3 regions of the Shewanella sp. BC20 genome follow, and region 1 is predicted to be linked to each of the others. Evidence: predicted binding sites of a transcription regulator. Region 1 holds the regulator's gene; each other region holds the start of a gene.

Evidence for each region. Region 1 encodes sigma-54, which starts transcription at its own class of promoters, with help from an activator protein. Its sites were predicted from a motif close to GTTGGCACGNNNNTNGNNT; they were not measured.
Region 2: a site for sigma-54 is predicted at 1,588-1,606, ahead of flgB (flagellar basal body rod protein FlgB). Genes of this name have one in related genera too.
Region 3: a site for sigma-54 is predicted at 1,037-1,055, ahead of fliD (flagellar filament capping protein FliD). Genes of this name have one in related genera too.

What each region holds. Positions count from the first base shown of each region.
Region 1 covers NZ_NHRI01000015.1:73,217-76,499, reverse strand. The annotation lists gene ptsN (PTS IIA-like nitrogen regulatory protein PtsN) at 1-221, opposite strand, end outside; gene hpf (ribosome hibernation promoting factor) at 224-511, opposite strand; gene CBX96_RS15595 (RNA polymerase factor sigma-54) at 540-2,015, opposite strand; gene lptB (LPS export ABC transporter ATP-binding protein) at 2,120-2,851, opposite strand; gene lptA (lipopolysaccharide transport periplasmic protein LptA) at 2,848-3,283, opposite strand, start outside.
Region 2 covers NZ_NHRI01000014.1:10,528-13,810, forward strand. The annotation lists gene flgE (flagellar hook protein FlgE) at 1-77, opposite strand, end outside; gene CBX96_RS14575 (flagellar hook assembly protein FlgD) at 99-761, opposite strand; gene flgC (flagellar basal body rod protein FlgC) at 763-1,179, opposite strand; gene flgB (flagellar basal body rod protein FlgB) at 1,188-1,538, opposite strand; gene flgA (flagellar basal body P-ring formation chaperone FlgA) at 1,651-2,373, shown strand; gene flgM (flagellar biosynthesis anti-sigma factor FlgM) at 2,471-2,755, shown strand; gene CBX96_RS14600 (flagellar protein FlgN) at 2,745-3,200, shown strand; gene CBX96_RS14605 (hypothetical protein) at 3,253-3,283, opposite strand, start outside.
Region 3 covers NZ_NHRI01000026.1:56,068-59,350, reverse strand. The annotation lists partial or broken gene CBX96_RS19915 (flagellin) at 1-797, shown strand; gene fliD (flagellar filament capping protein FliD) at 1,077-2,423, shown strand; gene fliS (flagellar export chaperone FliS) at 2,437-2,817, shown strand; gene CBX96_RS19900 (hypothetical protein) at 2,786-3,112, shown strand; gene CBX96_RS19895 (flagellar hook-length control protein FliK) at 3,102-3,283, shown strand, end outside.

The DNA of each region.
Region 1 (3,283 bases):
TGTGTTATATCGGTTAATCGACCATGTGGAATGGCGATGCCGTTACCTATACCTGTGCTCCCCATCTTTTCGCGCGCCACTAGGCTTTCGAAGATCTCTTGAGATGAGAGGGTGGGGTACTGGGCAGCGGCTAAGTCGCTGATAAGTTCCAGTACCTTTTTCTTACTGCCCGGAGTGGCGCAGGTCGTGCATTCCGGCCGCAGTATGGTACGAAGTTCCATTGCTAGTGTTTTGTTAACTTCTCTTTGTGTTTAATAACCTGACGATCAAGCTTGTCGATCAGGACGTCTATGGCAGCATACATATCTGCATGCTCTGAAGTCGCGAAGACTTCACCACCGGTGAGGTTGATTCTCGCTTCGGCAATTTGTTGCATTTTCTCAACATTGAGCACAACGTGCACATTATTGATCTGTTCGAAATGACGTTCAAGTTTTGAAAACTTTTCCTCAACATAAGCCCGTAACGATTCAGTAATCTCGATATGGTGTCCACTCAGGTTTATTTGCATATAAACGTCCTCCGATTTCCACTTTAGGCTATAAACTTTTACGCTGATTGGAAGGGGGAATAAGCATCGCTTCTCGGTACTTCGCAATGGTTCTGCGCGCAACGTTAATTCCCTGTTCTGCCAGAAGCTGTGCCATCTTGCTGTCGCTTAATGGTTTTTTCTGGTTTTCCGCTGCAACCAGTTTCTTAATGAAGGCTCTGATTGCCGTGGATGAGCACTCACCGCCATCATCAGTCCCGACGTGGCTTGAGAAGAAATATTTTAGTTCAAAAAGTCCCTTTGGGGTATGCATGTATTTTTGTGTGGTCACCCGTGAAATGGTGGACTCATGCATCTCTACCGCCTCGGCGATATCGTTCAGGACCATAGGTTTCATGGCTTCTTCACCGTATTCGAAGAAACCCTGTTGATATTGCACTATGCAGTTTGCCACCTTGAGCAGTGTTTCGTTACGGCTTTCAAGGCTTTTGATAAACCACTTGGCTTCTTGCAGATGCCCGCGGATAAATTGGCTATCGGCTTGGCTTTTAGTGCTGCGCGCCATGGCTGCATATTGCTGATTAACATTGATTTTTGGCATGCAATCTGGATTTAACTCGACCACCCAGCGACCGTTTTTCTTCGACACCGATACATCGGGGATGACATATTCTTCATCAACAGGGGTGATGAGCAAACCTGGGCGAGGGTTTAAGGTTTGGATCAGCGCTATGCTGTCCCTTAACTCGTCCTCTTTAAGTTTGGTCTTACGCATCAACAACCTAAAGTCGCGGGTAGCGATCAGATCTAAATGATCTTTGATCAACATTCGGGCGTTTTCGAGGTGTGGGGTATCCGGCGAAAAATGGGAGAGTTGGATAAGCAGACATTCGCTTAAATCCCTTGCGGCGACACCAACGGGATCGAAGTGTTGAATTCGCTTGAGTACGGCTTCGACTTCATCCAGTTCTATCTCAGGATTGCCCATGGCTTCGAGGATATCTTCAGTACTTTGAGTGAGATAACCTTGATCGTCGATGGCATCAATAATCGCGGTGGCAATGGCTAAATCGGTTTCAGAGAAGGGCGTGAGGTTTTTCTGCCATTCTAAATGTTCGTACAGGCCTTCACTAGTTTCCCCTTGGAAGGGCATGTCATCTTCACGGCTGGCACCAGAACCTGAGTTTGGCGAGGCGGTAAAGACTTCATCCCAAGTGGTGTCCATGGGCAGTTCTTCGGGCAGGGATTCTTTGGTCAACGACTCGGCAATGTCCACGGTGGAATTGTCTTGTTCCTGTGGCTGGGCCGTCGTTTCGCTAAAGTCGGTATCGGCGATATCTTGCTTACGTTCGGTAGGCGCGTCGAATTGCTCCTCTTCCAGCTCGAGAAGAGGATTAGAGTCTAAGGCTTGCTGGATCTCTTGCTGCAGTTCCAATGACGACAATTGCAACAGACGAATGGCCTGTTGGAGTTGTGGCGTCATGGTTAACTGTTGACCCAGTTTGAGCTGGAGTGACGCTTTCATGTTACCGCTGATCCCTACGTTATTATTTTGAATTTAGGCCGCTTGTATCATATTGATGGCGCTTATAAGCCAAAATTCAAGGCTAATTGGCTCTGTTTAAGTAACTATAGCCTGAATTGTTCACCTAAGTACACAGCCCTAACTTGCTGATTGTCTAAGATCTCTGCGGGAGTTCCTTCGGCAATCAGGTTTCCGTGACTGACAATGTAGGCATGTTCACAGACGTCTAAGGTCTCGCGCACATTGTGGTCTGTGATCAGTACCCCAAGGCCTCGGCTCTTGAGTTGTTCGATGATTTTCTTGATATCGATAACCGAAATCGGGTCGACACCGGCGAAGGGTTCATCGAGCAGAATAAACTTAGGATTGGCCGCTAAAGCGCGGGCAATTTCGACACGGCGACGTTCACCGCCCGATAACGACATGCCTTGGCTATCGCGAATATGGGTGATATGGAACTCTTCGAGCAGATGTTCCAGCTCTTCTTCGCGTTGATCGCGATTGAGCTCTTTACGGGTTTGCAGTACCGCCATGATATTGTCGTGCACGGTCAGCTTGCGAAAGATACTGGCTTCCTGTGGCAGGTAACCAATGCCTTTACGGGCGCGCAGGTGCATGGGATCGGCGGTTAAATCATCATCGTCGATAAAGATATGGCCTTTATCGCTTTTGACTAAGCCCACGACCATGTAAAAGGTGGTGGTTTTACCTGCGCCGTTTGGGCCGAGTAAGCCGACGACTTGACCCGTTTTCACCGTCAGGCTGACATCTTTCACAACCTGACGACTCTTATAACTCTTAGCGAGATTCTGTGCTTTTAAGGTGATTTGGGTCATTTAGAGTCCTGTTTTTTCACAGGTTTGTCCGCGGGCTGGTTCTTGATCTCTTCCTGATAGTTATCAGGTTGAATAATGGTAATCACGCGATCATCACCGCTACCCGTACTCTCAGCGATCAATTTTTGCTGAATAATATCGTAACGGATGAGGTTACCCGTCACTTGGCTACCCGCTTGGTCTAGGCTCGCTGAGCCCGTCAAAGTTAGGGTGCGGGTCGCCATTTCGTAGCGAATTTCTTTCGCGCTCGCTGAAGCTGGGCGTCCATCGTCGAGGATCTGGCTATACGTCGCAGGATTACCGGTTGCCACTAAAATCTTGCTGTTTTCCCCTTCGGCAGAAAATGCACGTAGTTGATCTGCATGGATTTTGATCGATCCTTGGGTGACTTCAACCGGACCGAAGAAAATGATCTGGTTGTTTTTAATGTCC
Region 2 (3,283 bases), on a different contig from region 1:
TTCGCAATATTGTTACTGATGGTGTTGAGATCCTGGGTCGTTGCTTGTAATCCACTTAAAGCAATATTAAATGACATCTTTATTTCCTATAAAATGATTTACGAAACTTCAGAAATATTGAGAACTGAAATAACACCGACACCTTGGCCCATTTCAGCCATCATCATGCCCGATGCACTCGAAAAATGAATTCGCTCAATGGGAGCCTTAATATAAGTGGGCGCAATAAGGCTATTTTCACCAACAATAGCCTTAGCTTTGATTTCATATTGTCCTTTTGCTAATCCCAGCTCCTCAGGATCGATAGCAAAACGTATATCTCCCAGAGTTTGCGCACCTAGTTGTAGAGTGTGGACGACTTGCCCTTCAGAATTAACTATTTCAATATCCAGAGATTCAACTGCATTCTCCAAATAAACTTTTCCCTCAACCTTTTCAGCATCTAACGCAAACTCAGACACTGGCACCATAGCATTCTTCCCAATCAAAGATGCTGACTGCACAATGCCTAAATTTTCCATCATGACCATTTGGTTTGCTTGATTCTTTCGCATTCCCTCTAAACTTTCGACCTGGGAAAACTGCGCTAATTGAGAGATATACTCAGCACTGTTTAGCGGTTTAGTGGGATCTTGATTCTTGATTTGCGCGATCATTAAGGTCATAAATTCATTTTTTAATGATGCTGCATCATTTTCAGGTGCGGCCAAAGCACCCACTGGATTTTGAGCTGAACGATTGCTAGAACTAGCCACTTCCATGTTATTTATTTCCTAATTGTAATAACCCCTGCTGCATAGAGCGCGCACGGTTCATTACTTCTACACTAGTTTCAAATGAGCGACTTGCTGCCATCATGTCGGCCATTTCTTCAATAGTATTCACGTTGGAATAGGCGACATAACCTTGTTCGTTGGCAAAGGGATGATTCGGCTCATAGCGCATATCTAATGGGGCATCAGCCTGCACTATATCGCTCACCTCAATCGAAGCACCAATTGCGCCTTGTTGAGTAGAATCATAAATAGTCGCAAATACAGGTTTTAAGGCCCGATATGCGGCTTCTGGATTTTCAGCCGCAGTACCAGCGTTAGCGAGGTTACTCGCAACCGTGTTCAAACGTATGGTTTGGGCATTCATGCCAGCACCAGCAATTTGATAAATATCACCAAATGACATATAGGCTCCTAACGACCTTCAATGGCAGACTTTAAACCTGCTATTTTCATATTTAAAAATGTCAAACTCGTTTGATAATCCATCACATTCTGTGAATATCTCGCCTGTTCTTTTCCTAGCTCTACAGTATTATCATCAGCAGAGTTTTGGTAAGGCATGCGATAGGCAAGATTGTACTGTTGACTCAATGGCATACCAGCTTCAACATGTTTCATGGCGGCCTTGAAATCCAAATCTCGGGCTTTATACCCTGGAGTCTCAGCATTGATTAAATTGCTTGCTAATACCTTGCTTCTCTCCACCCTGAAATTGAGTGTTTGAGGATGTATTCCTAATGCTTTATCAAGGTTGATAGCCATCTCGACTCCTAGTACTGTATGCCCAAATTAATATCGATGGCTAAGCAACCTACAATTTGCGTGCCAATATATTTATACATATAAAACAGTTGGTTAAATGACCCCCCTAAGAATGGACGGAAAGTATTTTTCCCTTATTGTGCTATTAAGTATCTTGTTACTTCCCCTCAAGGCATTGGCGAAAGGAACGCCTTCTGCAACTGAACAAATATCTCAACAAACGACAAATTCATTGTCAGCCGAGATTGCGAGATGGCAAAAAACACAAGAGATCACAAAGATCAGCAAAAAAATCTCACTACGTATTCCATCAAGTGCTGCAAAATTAAAAGCCTGCAGCACTTCACTGAATATTGAAGCCGCTAAAGGACTTCCATTTGGTAGGATCCAGCGCAAAGTCAATTGCAATACTGAAGGGTGGTCATTGTATGTTCGTGCAAAAGTTGATCTCAGTGCCTATATTCCTGTCACAAATCAAACCCTCGAGCGAGATGAAGTGATCAGCGCAGAAAATCTTCAATGGAAAATGTTGCCTCTCACAGCATCAGATCAAGATATTATTACTAATGAAAGGCATATTTTAGGCCAGGCAGTAGTCAGAAAAATAAGAAAAAACAAACCTATAAAATCGAGCAATTTAAGCACTCCATGGCTTGTCAACATTGGGGATGAAGTGATTATCGAGGCAGCAAGCCCCACCTTTTATGCAAATATGTTAGGAATTGCTATGGATGCGGGTAAACAAGGGGACGCGATTAGAGTTAGGAATGCAAGCTCTGGCAAAATTATTACCGCTTATCCTGTTGCAAAAGGCAAAGTGCAAACCCGCTTTTAGTCTGTAATACAGACGTAAAAGATCAAAATTTTATTTTAGAAAATACCATTTGGGTCGCCTATATCTATTATCAGACCATTTATGACGATGAACATCTATGGAAATTAATAAAATTAACAGCACCTTAAGTGCTGGCTTTAACACGAGCAAAAGCGTTGATACGCTCAAAAAAACGCTTGTTTCAGACCATTTATCTACTTCAAACACGCAAGATATAAGTGACGATTGGCAATTACTGGAACAAACCCATAAAGAGCTACAAACGGTCTCTGATGTGGATATGGATAAAGTTGCCGCAATTCGTCAGGCAATGAGTAACGACAGCTTTGAATTAAGCTTGGATAAAATTGCTGAGAAGATACTTATACAACATGGAAAATAGCCAAGGAAATAAACGCGAACTCGTTCAAAACTTGATCAGAGACATTCGTCAAGATCTCGATGGGTATAGCCAACTCAAAGCAATGCTAAAACATCAACGAGAGTTAATGCAGCGTAGAGATAATGATGCCCTCTTAGCTCATAATGAGCGTCAAACGGCACTGTGTAACAAGCTTGAATTAAGAGCAAAGCAACGCAGTGAGTATCTTAAGATACTTGGCTTCAATGCTGATAATGCTGGCATGAAACGATTAATTTCAGCACTGCCAGATCACCTTAGGCCACAAATAAAAATATCTTGGGACAACTTACAATTGTTGGTCAAAGATAGCCAAGCAGCCAATGATACCAATGGGCGCTTGCTCGTGATGCAGCAAGAAACCATTAACCGAATTTTGAACGGCGATAAAGAGCTACATGATATTGATTACGGTGCCAAACGCTAACTTGCTCAGTAACTATGTCTAAGAGTATTACCACCAAGATTCTCTAAACTAATCAGCTTTTATTCCTATAATAGATGGCCGCC
Region 3 (3,283 bases), on a different contig from region 1:
TAGGTGTTCACACTAATTACGCATCAATTGTTGCACAAGGTGCGGTAAACAAAAGCAACAACCTACTAACGAATGCGATGGAGCGTCTATCCACGGGTTTACGCATCAATAGTGCCTCTGATGATGCCGCCGGTTTACAAATTGCTAATCGTATGAGCGCAAACGTAAAAGGCATGGAAACAGCGTCACGTAATATCTCGGATGCGACGTCAATGTTGCAAACGGCTGACGGTGCGCTAGAAGAGTTAACGACAATCGCCAACCGTCAGAAAGAACTGGCGACTCAAGCGGCCAACGGTGTGAACTCTGCTGATGATTTGAAAGCCTTGGATGATGAGTTCCAAGAGCTGATTAAAGAGTCTGCTCGTATCATGACTAATACAACTTATGCAGGTAATGATTTATTTACTAAGTTAGAGGCTGGCGTCCAATTTCAAATTGGTTCTGGGACGACAGAAACATTAACGGTAACAAGTGCTAAACCTACAGCGGTAGGCGGAGACTTAAAGGATGCAGCTAAAGCGACAGCGGCAATAACAGATGTTGATGCATACATTAAGGCTGTTGGCACGGCTCGTTCAACCCTAGGTGCTAACATTAACCGTCTTGGCCATACCGCGGCGAACTTAGCCAGCGTCACTGAAAACACTAAAGCTGCAGCAGGCCGTATTATGGATGCGGATTTTGCGGTTGAATCAGCGAATATGACGCGTAACCAACTGCTTGTTCAAGCTGGTACGACTGTCTTGTCTTCTGCTAACCAGAATACTGGTTTAGTGATGGGGCTGCTTCGTTAATCTAACCCTATCCACATCAGCCATTTAAGGTTGTAGATCTAGCATTTATGCCAGTGAGTTAAGCTGACTGGCATTTTTTATTCGTTAAATCATCCATATTGGTCAATCTGATGATGCAGAGGTAGAGGTTTAGTCAATGTAGTGGAAGGCAGCTTTCCGATTGACGCTTAATTACGGAAGTGAGTTGTAATTTTTAGCGAGCTTACCCATTTAATCAGCTTTAAAAACAATGTCTTGGTTTTGGCATATGTTTTGCTAATCAATTTGTTGGAGGTAGTTATGATATCAGGTATGAATGCGGCTCAATTTGCTCAACAGTTGATTGGTGCTGACCGCGCTGGCAAAGATTCACTTTACAAAGGCAAACTAACTGCAAGTAAAACACAGTTAGATGCTTATACGCTGCTCGAAAATAATATAAAGAAAATGGCCACTAAGTTAAATGGAATTGGGGGCGATGCAGCAAAAGGAAAAATTGCCACAGTGACTGGCGAAAATGCGACTGCAACAGTTAAACCAGATGCCCCTAAGGGGAGCTATGATTTAACTGTGCATAAGCTTGCACAAGCACATCAGTTAACGAAAACCTATTCATCTGAAAATGAACTGCTACCAACATCTGGTGTGATCAGTATTCAAGTTGGCAGTGATCCAACTAAACATATGGAAATTGATTTAGCAACGGTCAATGGCGGTGCTGCAATTTCAGTATCCCAATTACGTGATGCAATCAACAAACAAGTGGGAAATCCTGGTGTGCAAGCATCTCTCGTTCGCACGGGAAATCAAATCGAATTTATGTTGTCCTCTAAGGAATCAGGTGCTGCAAATCAAATTAAGATTGAGTTTAACGGTGCTGACTGGGGGATGACAGAACGTCGGGTTGCTCAAGACGCTGAACTCACGTTAAACGGTATCAATATTACCAGCAGTAGTAATTACTTAGAGAATGTGGTCGATGGTGTGAGCCTTGAGTTAATCAAGGTTCATTCGGCTGGCGAAAGTAGCGCAATTAAAGTCACTGATGATTTTGAAGCGAACAAGAAAGCGGTTAAGGATTTTGTCGATTCATTTAATTCAATAATGACACAAATCAATCAATTAACCCGTTCCATGGGGGTTAAAGATACTGACTCTAGTTCTTCCGATAAAGATAAAGAAGATAAAACGACTGCTGTCAGTGAAGCGCAAATAGGCGTGCTGAAAGGGGACACTTCCATCCGCTTACTACAGTCTCGACTACGTGATTCACTCTTTGCCACTGCTGCAAATGGCATGCGTTTATCTGATATTGGGATTGAGGTAGGACGAGATGGAAAACTTAAAATTGATGACACAAAGCTGACCGATAGTTTTAAAGGAGAGCCTGAAAAAGTCGAAGCTATGTTTTCGGGACCCGACAGTTATATTAAAAGCATTGAAAAGATTCTAAAACCTTTTACACAGTTCAATGGCTATATTGATCAAAAGCAGGAAGCGTTAAATAAACAGATAAAAAGCGTTAATGACAGTATGGCGCGTCATGATTACCAAATGAACCAAAAGTATCAAATCTATTTGGCTCAATTTACGGCAATGGAGTCCACCATTAATCAATTCAACTCTGCAAGTCAGTTGTTCTCATAGGAAGTACTTATCAATGTTAAATGAATACGATCCATTTAATGCTTATAAGCAAACCGCTTTAGATGCTCAAGTTGCTGCAGCAACACCTCACGATATGGTGCGAATGCTGCTCGATGGTTTGTTAGAAGAATTAGAACGAGCAACGGGGCATATGGAATATCAGCGTTTCGAGGCAAAAGGGGTGAGTATTCATAAATGCCTCAATATCGTTCATGGATTGGATTCAATGCTGGATCTGGAGAATGGCGGTGAGGTTGCTATCAGTTTGCATCGTTTATATGACTTTTGTAGCCGACAACTGGTGAGTGCCAGTGTCGAAAATAGTGCAGAAGCTCTGGTTCCTATTACTCAGGTGATTACTAATGTCAGAGAGGGATGGGCAAATCTCAACTAAGCAATGGGCGCGTTATGCGAGTGCCCTACGTCAATATGCTGATGCTCGGGACTGGGACAGTGTTCGAAAAGTGAATATCGCGTTGATTAAAGCACTGCAACAGGCGGGTAAGACTCATGATATTGAGCAGAGAGCTGCCCGGGCTGAATTAGAGCGGGTTCATTATCAAGTGCTCCAAGAGTTAATCTTGGCTCGTGATGAATTAGCCGTAGAAATGGGCCGATTTAAGTTGCAACAACCAGGTTTGGCCGCCTACCAATTAACTCAAGTGAGTGGAGCTGTGGATGATCTCTGATTTACTTTCAATTCGTCCTGCGGGCACAAATACCAACTTGACAACTAAGGTGGTGAGTGCAGTTGACCAAGACAAATCTGAGTCATTCACCTTGTTGGCGTTACCGATAGGATTGCCTGCGGAATCAATTCCTATGGAGAGTGCGATATGGAATTCTGGTACAGAGCAAGC